One region of the Clostridioides sp. ES-W-0016-02 genome, then DNA from elsewhere that is predicted to be linked to it. Evidence: riboswitches for the same ligand, from Rfam matches in the RefSeq annotation. Region 1 holds a riboswitch; the other holds the start of a gene.

Region 1 (5,858 bases):
ACACTTCCTATTATTATACAACTTATTTGATGAATCTTATTTTATCATTCTATGTTTAAGGTTTAAGAAAACTAGCTAGAACTTGCGGTTTATTAGTTATTTTGATACAATTAATCTAATACATACATGAACAAGGTTATGTTATTATATTAATAATTCAATGGATATATATTTATTATATAATCTCTCAGGAGTGGTTTAAATATTAAAATAAAATCTTCTAAAAAAACGTTTTTCTATTTTTGTTACTAATTATTGATTTTATCCGTATAAAACCTCCAGCATATGCACTAAAGAAAGAATGTAGAAATTGATTAAACAGACCCTTATTTCTCAACTAGTTTACATAAAAAATACTTTGCACAACAAAACTTGAAAAACATTTACAAGTGTATGGACTTATGAGTGATTATTTTATTAAGTATGATTATAAAAAACACATTGATATTTTCAATACCACCTACAAAGGAGAATGAACAACCTAGATTAATAACAATGAAAAAAAGGAAAAAGGTCACGATAGATTTTAGATTGCAGATTTTGAATAAAAATAAACAAACATTAAACTTGCAATAGCTATTATGATTATAGTATTTATATAGGTTCTAAAGTTTGTTAACAGAAACTAAACCTAGACCTATTGGAAAATTTGAAAAAATGATGATTTACAAAAATATGCAATGTCAAAAATAAACTATGTAGAATAAAATCTTCTATATTTTAAGTAATAAGAGAGTTTTATTAAGGTTTAATACACGTTATTTGAGAAAATGATTATACAATATTTTACTAAGTTGGTTATTAAAAATGTTTAGAAAATTTATTGAAGAAATCATATTAATTATTTATAACATATAAAAACCTAGTTAGCATAATTGTAGAATATCTGATAAACGTGAAAACATAGGGGATAGAGGTATTTTATGAAGAGATTTTTAAAGATAACTATCTTAGTTTTATTTGTTTTATTAATTTCTATAAGTTACATTTCTGTTCAATTAATTCACAACATTGGAGATTATGGAAAGTTGATTAATTATGTTGGTATTGTTCGTGGAGCGAGTCAACGTCTAACTAAATTAGAAATGAATTTTCAACCAAATGATGAACTAGTAGAATATATCGATGAAATTTTACATGAATTAAATACAGGACATGGAAAATATGGTCTAGTAGTCACTGATTGTAAAAAATATAACGAGTATTTATCTTTATTAGAAAGAAAATGGGAAAATTTAAATATTGAAATTAAAAAAGTAAGGATGGAAGAAGATAGTAGTCAGTTACTACAAACAAGTGAAGAATTTTTTAAGATTGCAAATGACACAGTATTTGAGATAGAACATTATTCGAAAGAAAAAAGCGATTACTTAATGACTTTAATAATTATAATATCAATTGTAGGTATAGTAGCATGGATTATATTGATTATGCAGTACAATAGAAGATTAATTAGACTTGAAAAATTAAATGTAGATTTAAAAAATATTGCATATAAAGATGAACTTACAGGAGCAAATACTATAGACAAGTTTAAGTTGGATGCAGAACAGTATATTTATAAACATAAAGACAAGAAATTTGCTATATTTTATATCGATTTTGAAAATTTTAAGTATATCAATGATATATTTGGATACGATTATGGGGACATGATATTAAAACGCTATTCTAATTTCATGATGGATGATATTGGAAAATATGAAACATTTGCAAGAGAGATTGCAGATAGATTTGTTGCATTAAGATGTTATGTAGATAAGGAAGCTTTACTAAGAAGACAACAAATTGTAGATGATAAGTTGATTAACATTACAGATGAAATTAAAAATAAATATAGTATTACTATTGTCAGTGGAATTTGTTGTATTGAAGATGTGAATGAAAAATTAAATATAGATGACTTGATAAATCGTGCAAATTTTGCACAAAAGACTGTCAAGAATAAACCTGGTACTAAGTATGCTTTCTATAATGAAAATATTCGCAAAAAAATGATTGAAGAAAATACCATTAAGAGTAGAATACATGAAGCACTCGATAGAAGAGAATTTGTTGTTTATTTTCAACCTAAAGTTAATTTACATAATCAAAAAATAGATTGTGCAGAAGCTTTAGTACGTTGGATGACACCAGACAAATGTGTGATATCTCCAGCGATATTTATTCCAATATTAGAAAAGGAATTTTTTATTAGCTTAGTAGACCAATATGTATTTGAAGAGGTATGCAGATGGATTAGAAAGAGATTAGATGAAAATGAACAAGTTGTTCCCATCTCAGTTAATGTTTCTAAGATTCAATTTTATAATGCTAAGTTTGTAGAAACTTATTCGCGTATACAAAATAAATATAATATACCTAAAAATACTATAGAAATTGAATTTACAGAAAGTGTTGCTTTTGAAAATCAAGAGCATCTTTTAGAAATTGTACATGACCTACATGAAAGTGGCTTTACTTGTTCTTTGGATGATTTTGGAAAAGGATACTCGTCTCTAAGTGTTTTGAAGGATTTACCATTTGATGTTTTAAAGCTTGACTCAATGTTTTTTAAAGAAAGTTTAAATAAAGAAAAAGAGAAGATAGTAATAAAAAATATTATACATATGATAAAAGAGTTAAATATTATAACTGTTGCTGAAGGTATTGAATATAAAGAACAGGTTGAGTTTCTTAAAGAGATTGGGTGTGATTTGGTTCAAGGGTTTGTCTTTTATAAACCAATGCCAATATTAGACTTTGAAAAAATATTAGATGAAGAAACTGTTTATAGTTTATAATAGTTAAAGTATATTTTAATATATACTAATCTAATAAAGTGCTTATAATATAAGTGCTTTATTAATTTTGTTAAATATTTAAAATGTACAGTGATACAAATATTGAGAATAACATCAATACATAATATACAATTTTATTTAAATAATTACATGAAAACTATAAATTCTTATAAGGTTTTATGTGAGGTGTAAATAATATAAAGTTATGTTTTAGAGAAGATGAACTTATTGATAGTGTTGATAGTGAATACATAAATAAAGACTATAAGTAGATTTACTTATAGTCTCTTAAACATTGTTATTTTTTCCCTGCAACCCATTTTAAGCCCCAGTTAAATTCATTATCCATTTCTCTATGTCCTTTAAAGTATTTAACTACTTTTTCAACACTAAATGTTTCATCATTTACATTTTCTATTAATGCTATTGAACACATATTATAGCCATTTTTATGCTCATCAAGCTTAACCACTAAATCAGAATCTTGTTTTTGTTTAATAGTTACAACTCCGTCAGCTTCTGACCAATTAGCCACACCTTCATAAATAAAAGCATAAATCAATATTCTTTTTATTTCTTTTATCTTGTTACCATTGATTCTTATATTTTCGCCTTGTGTATTGCTTCCTGTTCGGTCATCTCCATCTAGTTGAGCAAAAGGAGGATGTTCTAAATTGCCAAAGGAATTGCCTAACGCTTGAACAGCACCTTTTACACCATTTTTCATTTCAAACAAGCAACCTAAATCTAAATCTATATTACTATTTCTTAGAGCTCCAAAAAAGCCCTTTTTTTGTACTTTTTGATTCCAATTTAGATTAACTAAAATCTCACCTAAATCGGTATTTTCTTTTTTTGTAAGATTTATTTTTTGTCCTTTTTTCAATTCTATAGCCATAGTAATCTTCCTCCACAAACATAGATTTACTTAAATGGTAGCACTTAACAAGTCAATATTCAACAAGATTACAATAATAATATTAAAATTATACTAATTCTACTAAAAAACAGGAATTACAATTCCTTTGTATTTTTCTTCAATTAAGTTTCTTGCTTTATCTGATGTAAGAACTTCTTGTAGAACTTTAATTTTTTCACTATCTTTATCTTCACTTCTAAATGCTAAAAGATTAGCATATTCATCATTTACCGGTGCTGTGTAGATTCCATTTTTCTTAGCATCAAGACCAGCAGGTACTGCGTAAGTAGTGTCTATAAATGCAGCAGTTACATCTGGAAGAGAAGATGGTATTTGAGCAATATCTAATTCTTTGAATTGTATGCCCTTTGGATTTTCAATTATATCTTTAGGACTAACTAAATTATTTTCTTTAGGTAAAGTTAAAAGTCCTATACTTTCAAGATATCTAAGGTCTTTAGAACAAGAAGATGGATTGTTGCTTATTGCAATTGTATCTCCCTTTTTAAATTCATCAACAGATTTTATTTTGTAAGAGTAAAGTATCGCTGGGCATACATATAGTTTAGTTCCTGCCATTATTTTATAACCTTTAGCTTTAACAGCTTCTTTTAGATAAGGTTCATGTTGAAATAGATTTGCATCAATTTCGCCATTATTTAAAGCTTCATTTGGAAGTATGTAATCGTCAAAGTTCTTAACTTCTAAAGTATAACCTTTTTCTTCAATCAGTGGTTTTAGTTCCTCTAACAACTCTCCACCTGGAACTAAAGTAGCACCAACAACAATTTTTTTATCGTCTTTAGATTTTGAACATCCAACTACAGATAAAGTAAATACTAGACATAATAACAAGCTTAATAATTTTTTGAATTTCATAAAAATTCCCTCCTGAATATAATTGATTAGTTAAAAATAAAATACCCTCTTTTTATCACATCGTGAAAATAAAATAAGCCTGAGTGTAAACTCAGGCTTTAAAAGCTAATTTAAACTCATCTTTCAGTACAATACTGCAGGATTTAGCACCAATGTATATTAAAAAATATACTGGTTGCTGGGTTTCACAGGGCCAGTCCCTTCACCACTCTGGATAAGAAGTATTAATTTTTAATTATGTTATACATATTAGCATGATTTTTTGTATCTGTAAACATAATTTTATAAATATTTTAAAGTTTTTGTTATTTCTATTTAACACCCAAAATTCCAGAAACTAAAATATTAGTATCAGCACCCAAGAAATAGTCATTTATTTCAATATCATCTAAAATAGCTCTCAATGAATTCTCCTCATGCTTTGTACCAATAAGTTTATCTTCTACAAAAGATACATCACACTTCCCAAAGAAATCTCCAAAAAACTTTATACTAGTTATTATACCTTTATCAACATTTAAATTAAATTCTACATTTCCACCAGCATATTTTAATTCATTTGAAAGAGAGTATTTTGGTGAATTACCAAAATTCCAATCCCAAGTTTCATATTTTGATTTAGTAAGTTTTTCTATTTCTTCTATGTCATATTTACTTAGAGAGTAATTTGTATTACCAGTATTTGTTGAAGAAAGATAATTCATTATAGCATCTTTAAACTCAAGTATATCCATATCAGACTGTAAATGTTCGCTTATATTGGTTACACGAGACTTTACAGATTTTATGCCTTTACCTTCAAACTTTATGGGTTTTACTTTTAGTGCATTTGAAAGGTCATTTATTTCAGATGAAAATAAAAGTGTCCCATGATGCATCACTTTATTTTTATAGTTATGTTGAGCATTTCCAGAGAATTTTTTACCTTCTATAAGAAGGTCATTTCTTCCAGAAAACTCAGCATTGACATCTAAGGTTTTAAGCAAGTCTATTATTGGTTGAGTGAATCTTCTGAAATCACTAAAGCTATTATTATTACAAGCTATAAATGTAAAGTTTATATTTCCTAAATCATGAAATACAGCTCCTCCACCAGATTGTCTTCTAACAACTGGTATTGAATGTTCTTTTATATATTCTAAGTTTATTTCAGAAAGTGTATTTTGATTTTTTCCAACGATTATAGAAGGTTCATTTCTCCATAAAATAAATAAATCTTCGTCAAAGTTTTTAAGTAGATATTCTTCCATTGCTAAATTAAAATAAGGGTTTGTTTT
Region 2 (5,858 bases), 1.6 Mb from region 1:
TTTTCTATAACTTCTGCTCCAAACCATGAGAATAATACCATAGATATTATTCCTCCTATAATTCCAGCATACCCATAAAACGTAAAGAATTGTACTATCTCTTGACCAGTTGCAAATCCAGAACCTATTACAGTCGCTACATATGCTCCAGCAAAACTTATAACCATTTTGATGTTTATTTTATCCGACATACACACTACTCCCTCCTAAATAAAATAAATTTTTTAATAAGTAAAATTTAATGTAAGTTTATTAAGACTATATTAGTTGTATTATTGATGCTTTTCAATATTTTTTGAATTATTTAACATTACTTAACGAAATCTTAACCAGTTTTTAACATATTCCTTCTACTATGTATTAATTTAATGCAATATTATATAATGAAATATATTAATCTCACTAAATAATGTTTATTTATTATATGATTGAAAATTAGTATTTATTAAATATATTTAATCATAAAATAAAAAACTGCTAAAACGTAATTTTAAAATTACATTCTAGCAGCTTCTTATCTAAGCATTATTCACCTAATGCATCTTTTCTTAATTGTTCTACTTTATCAGTTCTTTCCCATGGTAAATCTATATCCGTTCTACCAAAGTGACCATAAGCAGCAACCTTTTTGTAAAGAGGCTTTCTTAAATCTAAATCTCTTATTATTGCTCCTGGTCTTAAATCAAAGTGTTTGTTTACTAGTTCAACAAGCTTCTCTTCTGAAACTTTACCTGTCCCAAAAGTATCTATAAATATAGATAATGGTCTAGCTATACCTATAGCATATGCAAGTTCTATCTCACATTTATCTGCAAGTCCAGCCGCAACAATATTTTTAGCAACATATCTAGCAGCATAAGCAGCAGATCTATCAACTTTTGTAGGGTCTTTTCCTGAAAAAGCTCCTCCACCATGTCTAGAATATCCACCATAAGTGTCTATTATTATTTTTCTTCCTGTAAGACCTGTATCCCCTTGAGGTCCTCCTATAACGAATCTGCCTGTTGGGTTTATATAAATTTTAGTATCTTCATCAAGTAATTCAGCTGGTATAACTGATTTTATAACATGCTCAATTAAATCTTGTCTTATCTTATCATTTGATACTGTTTCACAATGCTGAGCTGATATAAGAACTGTATGTACTCTTACAGCTTTATTTCCTTCATATTCAACAGTAACTTGAGTTTTTCCATCTGGTCTTAAATAATCAACTAAACCTGTCTTTCTAACTTCTGTAAGTCTTCTTGATAATTTATGAGCTAATGATATTGGAAGTGGCATTAATTCTGGAGTTTCATTACATGCAAATCCAAACATTATACCTTGGTCTCCAGCTCCTACTTTTTCTATTTCTTGTTCTATTTCTTCTCCAGTCTTACTTTCTAGACCTTCATCAACTCCCATAGCTATATCTCCAGATTGTTCATCTATAGAAGTTATAACTGCACAAGTGTCACAGTCAAATCCATATTTTGCTCTTGTATATCCAATTTCTTTTACTGTTTCTCTTACTAATTTAGGTATATCTACATAAGCAGATGTACTTATTTCTCCAGCTACTAAAACTAAGCCTGTTGTTACTGTAGTTTCACAAGCTACTCTAGATTGTGGGTCTTTTTCTAACAATGCATCTAATATTGAATCTGATATTTGGTCACATATCTTATCAGGATGTCCTTCTGTAACTGATTCTGACGTAAATAAATGTCTTGCCATTTTTGTTCCTCCTTATTCATTCTTAATTTTTATTATAGGTTTTACCTTATCTTCAATTCTTAGAAATTTTACTCAAAATAAAAAACCTCTCCTTATAAGAAGAGGTTAATAATCGTAATCGCATACTAATTAACTGACCTCATCTTTCAAGACTTTTGTCTTGTAGGAATTAGCACCTTTTCCCATTTGGGTGGTTGCTGGGCTTCACAGGGCCTATCCCTCAGCCGCTCTTGATAAGGTAATCAAGATTTAAGTTTTATTTTACTTTATTAGCTTACTATTTTTTTAAAATTTTGTCAAGATTTTTAGCCATATTTTTGCCATTACTTTTTTTGTGAGACAAATAAAATATTATCTCTATCTGAAATTTAAAGTTAGGTCTTTTTAGTGTTTTTTATTCATATATTTTTTTGAAGGGGGTGTTCCTATTGTATTTAGCTAAAGTAAATTACAGCGATGATGATGTTATACAGATGCTAAGTTCAGTTCTCAAAACCATAATTAATGAAAATACGATTGTTGTTTGCATAGGAACAGACAGGGCTATAGGTGATACTTTAGGCCCTTTAGTTGGAACAATACTTAAAAACAGTAAATTTAAATACCCCGTTTACGGTACACTAGATAACCCTATTCACGCCTTAAATATATATGAGTCTTTAGATACTATAAAAAATACACATATGCAAGGTAACTTCTTGGCTATAGATGCTTGCTTGGGGTCACAGAGTAACATAGGCAATATACAGATTAGAGAAGGACCTATCCTGCCCGGAAAAGGTGTGGGAAAAAAACTACCTCAAATAGGAAATTATTCTATAGTAGGGATTGTAGATAAAATTGATGAAAATAACAGACTTTCATTTAATAATATACGTCTTAGCTTTATACTAGACTTAGCTGAAACAATAGCCTTAGCACTATTGGTATCTACTTAAATCTTATATAAGGTAACTGATAAAATTTTTTGTATTAAAAAGGTAGATACTATAGAGTATTTAATTTAATAAATACTCCAAATTATCTACCTTTTTATTTTGATATTTATTCTTCTGTTTTAATGCTTTTCATTTTTAAAAATTTTATTTTTCTACTAGAGCAAACATTAACTCACCTTTACAGACAAGTTCTTCACCAACATAAGCTTTAGCATCTGCTTTTGCTATATTTCTTCTAAGCGTTGTCATTTCAACTTCCATAGTCAATGTATCTCCTGGTCTTACTTCTCTCTTGATTCTAACTTTATCAATACCAGCAAATACACCTAATTTCCCTTTATTTTCTTCCAAAGACATCATTGCTACTCCACACACTTGTGCTAGAGCTTCTACTATCAGCACTCCTGGCATCAATGGGTAATTTGGAAAATGACCTTGAAAAAATGGTTCATTAACTGTTACATTTTTTATACCAACAGCTCTTTTTCCAACTTCTAACTCTGTAATCTTGTCCACTAATAAAAATGGATATCTATGTGGTATTAGTTCTTTTATTTCATCTATATTTAACATTTTAAACTCTCCTAATTATTTTCTTTTGAAAGACCCACCTGTTTCAAGTAAATCTATTGAGCCCAAAGCAATCCCTGTTCCTTTCGCAACACAAGATAGTGGTTCATCTGCTATTGTAACAGTTATTCCTGTTCTCTGTTCTATTATCTTATCTAATCCATATAATAATGAGCCTCCGCCAGTCATTATTATACCAACATCACCTATGTCTGCTGCTAATTCAGGTGGTGTTTTTTCTAAAACAGCATGAGTTGCAACAACTATTTGTTCAACACATTCTCTAAGGGCTTCTAACATTTCTGCTGAGTTTATAGTTATAGAACTAGGAAGACCTGTAATCAGATTTCTTCCTGTTATTTTCATATACTTTTCTTCTTCTCTCTTAAATGCAGAACCAATTTCAAACTTAATTTTTTCTGCGGTTCTTTCTCCAATAAGAAGATTATGTTGTTTTTTCATGTACTTAACTATAGCATCATCAAATCGGTCTCCGCCAACTTTTATAGATTCACTTACAACTGCTCCCCCTAGTGATATTACGGCTATATCTACAGTTCCTCCACCAATATCTATAATCATATTACCATTAGGTTGTGATATGTCTACACCAGCTCCTATAGCTGCTGCTATTGGCTCTTCTATGATATACACTTCTCTAGCCCCAGCTTGTCTAGTAGCATCCTCTACTGCTCTCTTTTCTACTTCTGTAACACCTGTTGGCACACATACCATAATTCTAGGCATGAAAAATCTTCCAAATCCCTTTTTATCAACTATCTTATCTATAAAAGATTTTAACATCTTCTCAGTTACATCATAATCTGAAATTACACCATCTCTTAAAGGTCTTATTGCAACTATATTTCCTGGTGTTCTTCCTATCATTTTTTTAGCCTCTTCTCCTACAGCTAAAACAGAATCTGTTCTGTTGTCTATTGCAACAACAGATGGTTCTTCTAAAACGATTCCCTTACCACTAACATAAACAAGTACATTTGCAGTACCTAAATCTATGCCTATATCAGCTCCAGCCATTTTTTCAACTCCTTCATTTATATATTAGATTATATTATAAGCCTATTTATTAATACTCCTATAATAAAGCATATACAAAAATCTCGCTTTAATCAAGAGAAAATAAATGTTTTGAGAGTATTATTCTTTTGCTATTTATAATTATATAATATATTTCTTACAATAATTTAATGTAATAAAAAAAGTAGGTTTTTAACCTACATTTTTTTATGTTCCTTCTCATACTTTAATTTCGTTGCTAATCCCCCTCTAATATGTCTCTCTGATTTATTTTTGTCTAGCACACTTTTAACTTCTTTGGCAAGGGATGGATTTATTTCCTTTAATCTTTCTGTAACATCCTTGTGAATTGTACTCTTACTTACTCCAAATGTCTTGGCTGTTTGTCTTACTGTAGTGTTTTTTTCAAGTATATATTTTGCTACCACTATGGCTCTTTCCTCTATATGAGATCTCAAAGATTACCCCCCTCACATAATAGCTTTAATGATATATATGTAAAAACACCAAAAAATATAACAAGCTTAACCAAATATGATTAAACTTGTTATACTTTTACTTAATTAGACTCATTGGGTCTATAGATTTTTCTCCATTATATGCTTCTAAATGCACATGTATACCCTCTTCACTTTCTATCTGAGAAGTACTTCCTACAGTCCCTAATGATTGTCCTTCTGTTACTTTCTGATTCTTCTTAACACTAACATTTTCATCTAGATTTGAATATACTACTACAGTATTATTGTCGCTTTTTATTTTTACTGATTTTCCATATTCTTCATCATCAAATACATCTACTACCATTCCGTTTAATAGAGATTTTATTTCTTTACCTTTAGTACAACTAACATCTATACCTTTATGAGTTTCCCAAACATCCAATGTTTTAGAATAACTAGGTTCTTTTTCTGAATATTCTCTTATTATCTTATCACCAATGTAATTTAATTTTGTTGTACTTGACTTATTTTCTTCTTTTGCCTTAGCTTTTTCTAAGTTTTGTTTTGAATCTGTCGCAGTAGGGATAGCATCTTTCTTATCTTTTTCAATTAAATGTATTTCCTCTTCACTATCTTTATTAGATTTTTCTATCATGCCTTTATTAGAAGCTAATTTATCTACATTATTATTTGTAAACCAAACTCCACCTACTGCTAATAAACAAACACATACAAATAAAGATAAATAAAAACCATCTTTTTCTAACAGTTTTTTCTTCATTTCGCACCTCCAAATATATTTCTACATTTGGATTATTGACGTGTTTTTGGTATTTTATACAATTATTAGTATATATCTTTTATTTTTGTATCAGTATAGTAATGTGATAATATATCATAGTATTTATAGCCTTCTTCTGCCATACCTTCAGCTCCCCATTGGCTCATACCAACTCCATGACCATATCCTTTTACTACAAAATCTATGTATCCTTCTCCAAATTTTATATCAAAGTTTGCAGAATTTAAGTTAAAAACAGTCCTCACATCTTTTCCTGTGACTTCTTTGTTTCCTAATTTTATTTTTTCTACAGTTCCAGCATCGCTTCTTTCAGTTATTGCAACTTGTTTACTCAAGTTATTTACATCT

Evidence for each region. A riboswitch is a leader RNA that binds a small molecule or an ion and turns the genes downstream of it on or off. The one in region 1 is predicted to bind S-adenosylmethionine.
Region 2: another riboswitch for S-adenosylmethionine. It lies ahead of metK (methionine adenosyltransferase); the one in region 1 lies ahead of IC758_RS08385 (MetQ/NlpA family ABC transporter substrate-binding protein).

Annotation. Positions count from the first base shown of each region.
Region 1 covers NZ_CP061361.1:1,738,599-1,744,456, forward strand. Annotated here, with positions in the region: gene IC758_RS08375 (putative bifunctional diguanylate cyclase/phosphodiesterase) at 924-2,783, shown strand; gene IC758_RS08380 (TerD family protein) at 3,082-3,681, opposite strand; gene IC758_RS08385 (MetQ/NlpA family ABC transporter substrate-binding protein) at 3,784-4,581, opposite strand; SAM riboswitch class I at 4,695-4,802, opposite strand; gene IC758_RS08390 (lipoate--protein ligase) at 4,893-5,858, opposite strand, start outside.
Region 2 covers NZ_CP061361.1:178,004-183,861, reverse strand. Annotated here, with positions in the region: gene IC758_RS01235 (hypothetical protein) at 1-191, opposite strand, end outside; gene metK (methionine adenosyltransferase) at 526-1,719, opposite strand; SAM riboswitch class I at 1,856-1,959, opposite strand; gene yyaC (spore protease YyaC) at 2,148-2,657, shown strand; gene fabZ (3-hydroxyacyl-ACP dehydratase FabZ) at 2,802-3,230, opposite strand; gene IC758_RS01215 (rod shape-determining protein) at 3,246-4,265, opposite strand; gene spoIIID (sporulation transcriptional regulator SpoIIID) at 4,463-4,723, opposite strand; gene IC758_RS01205 (M23 family metallopeptidase) at 4,821-5,489, opposite strand; gene spoIID (stage II sporulation protein D) at 5,555-5,858, opposite strand, start outside.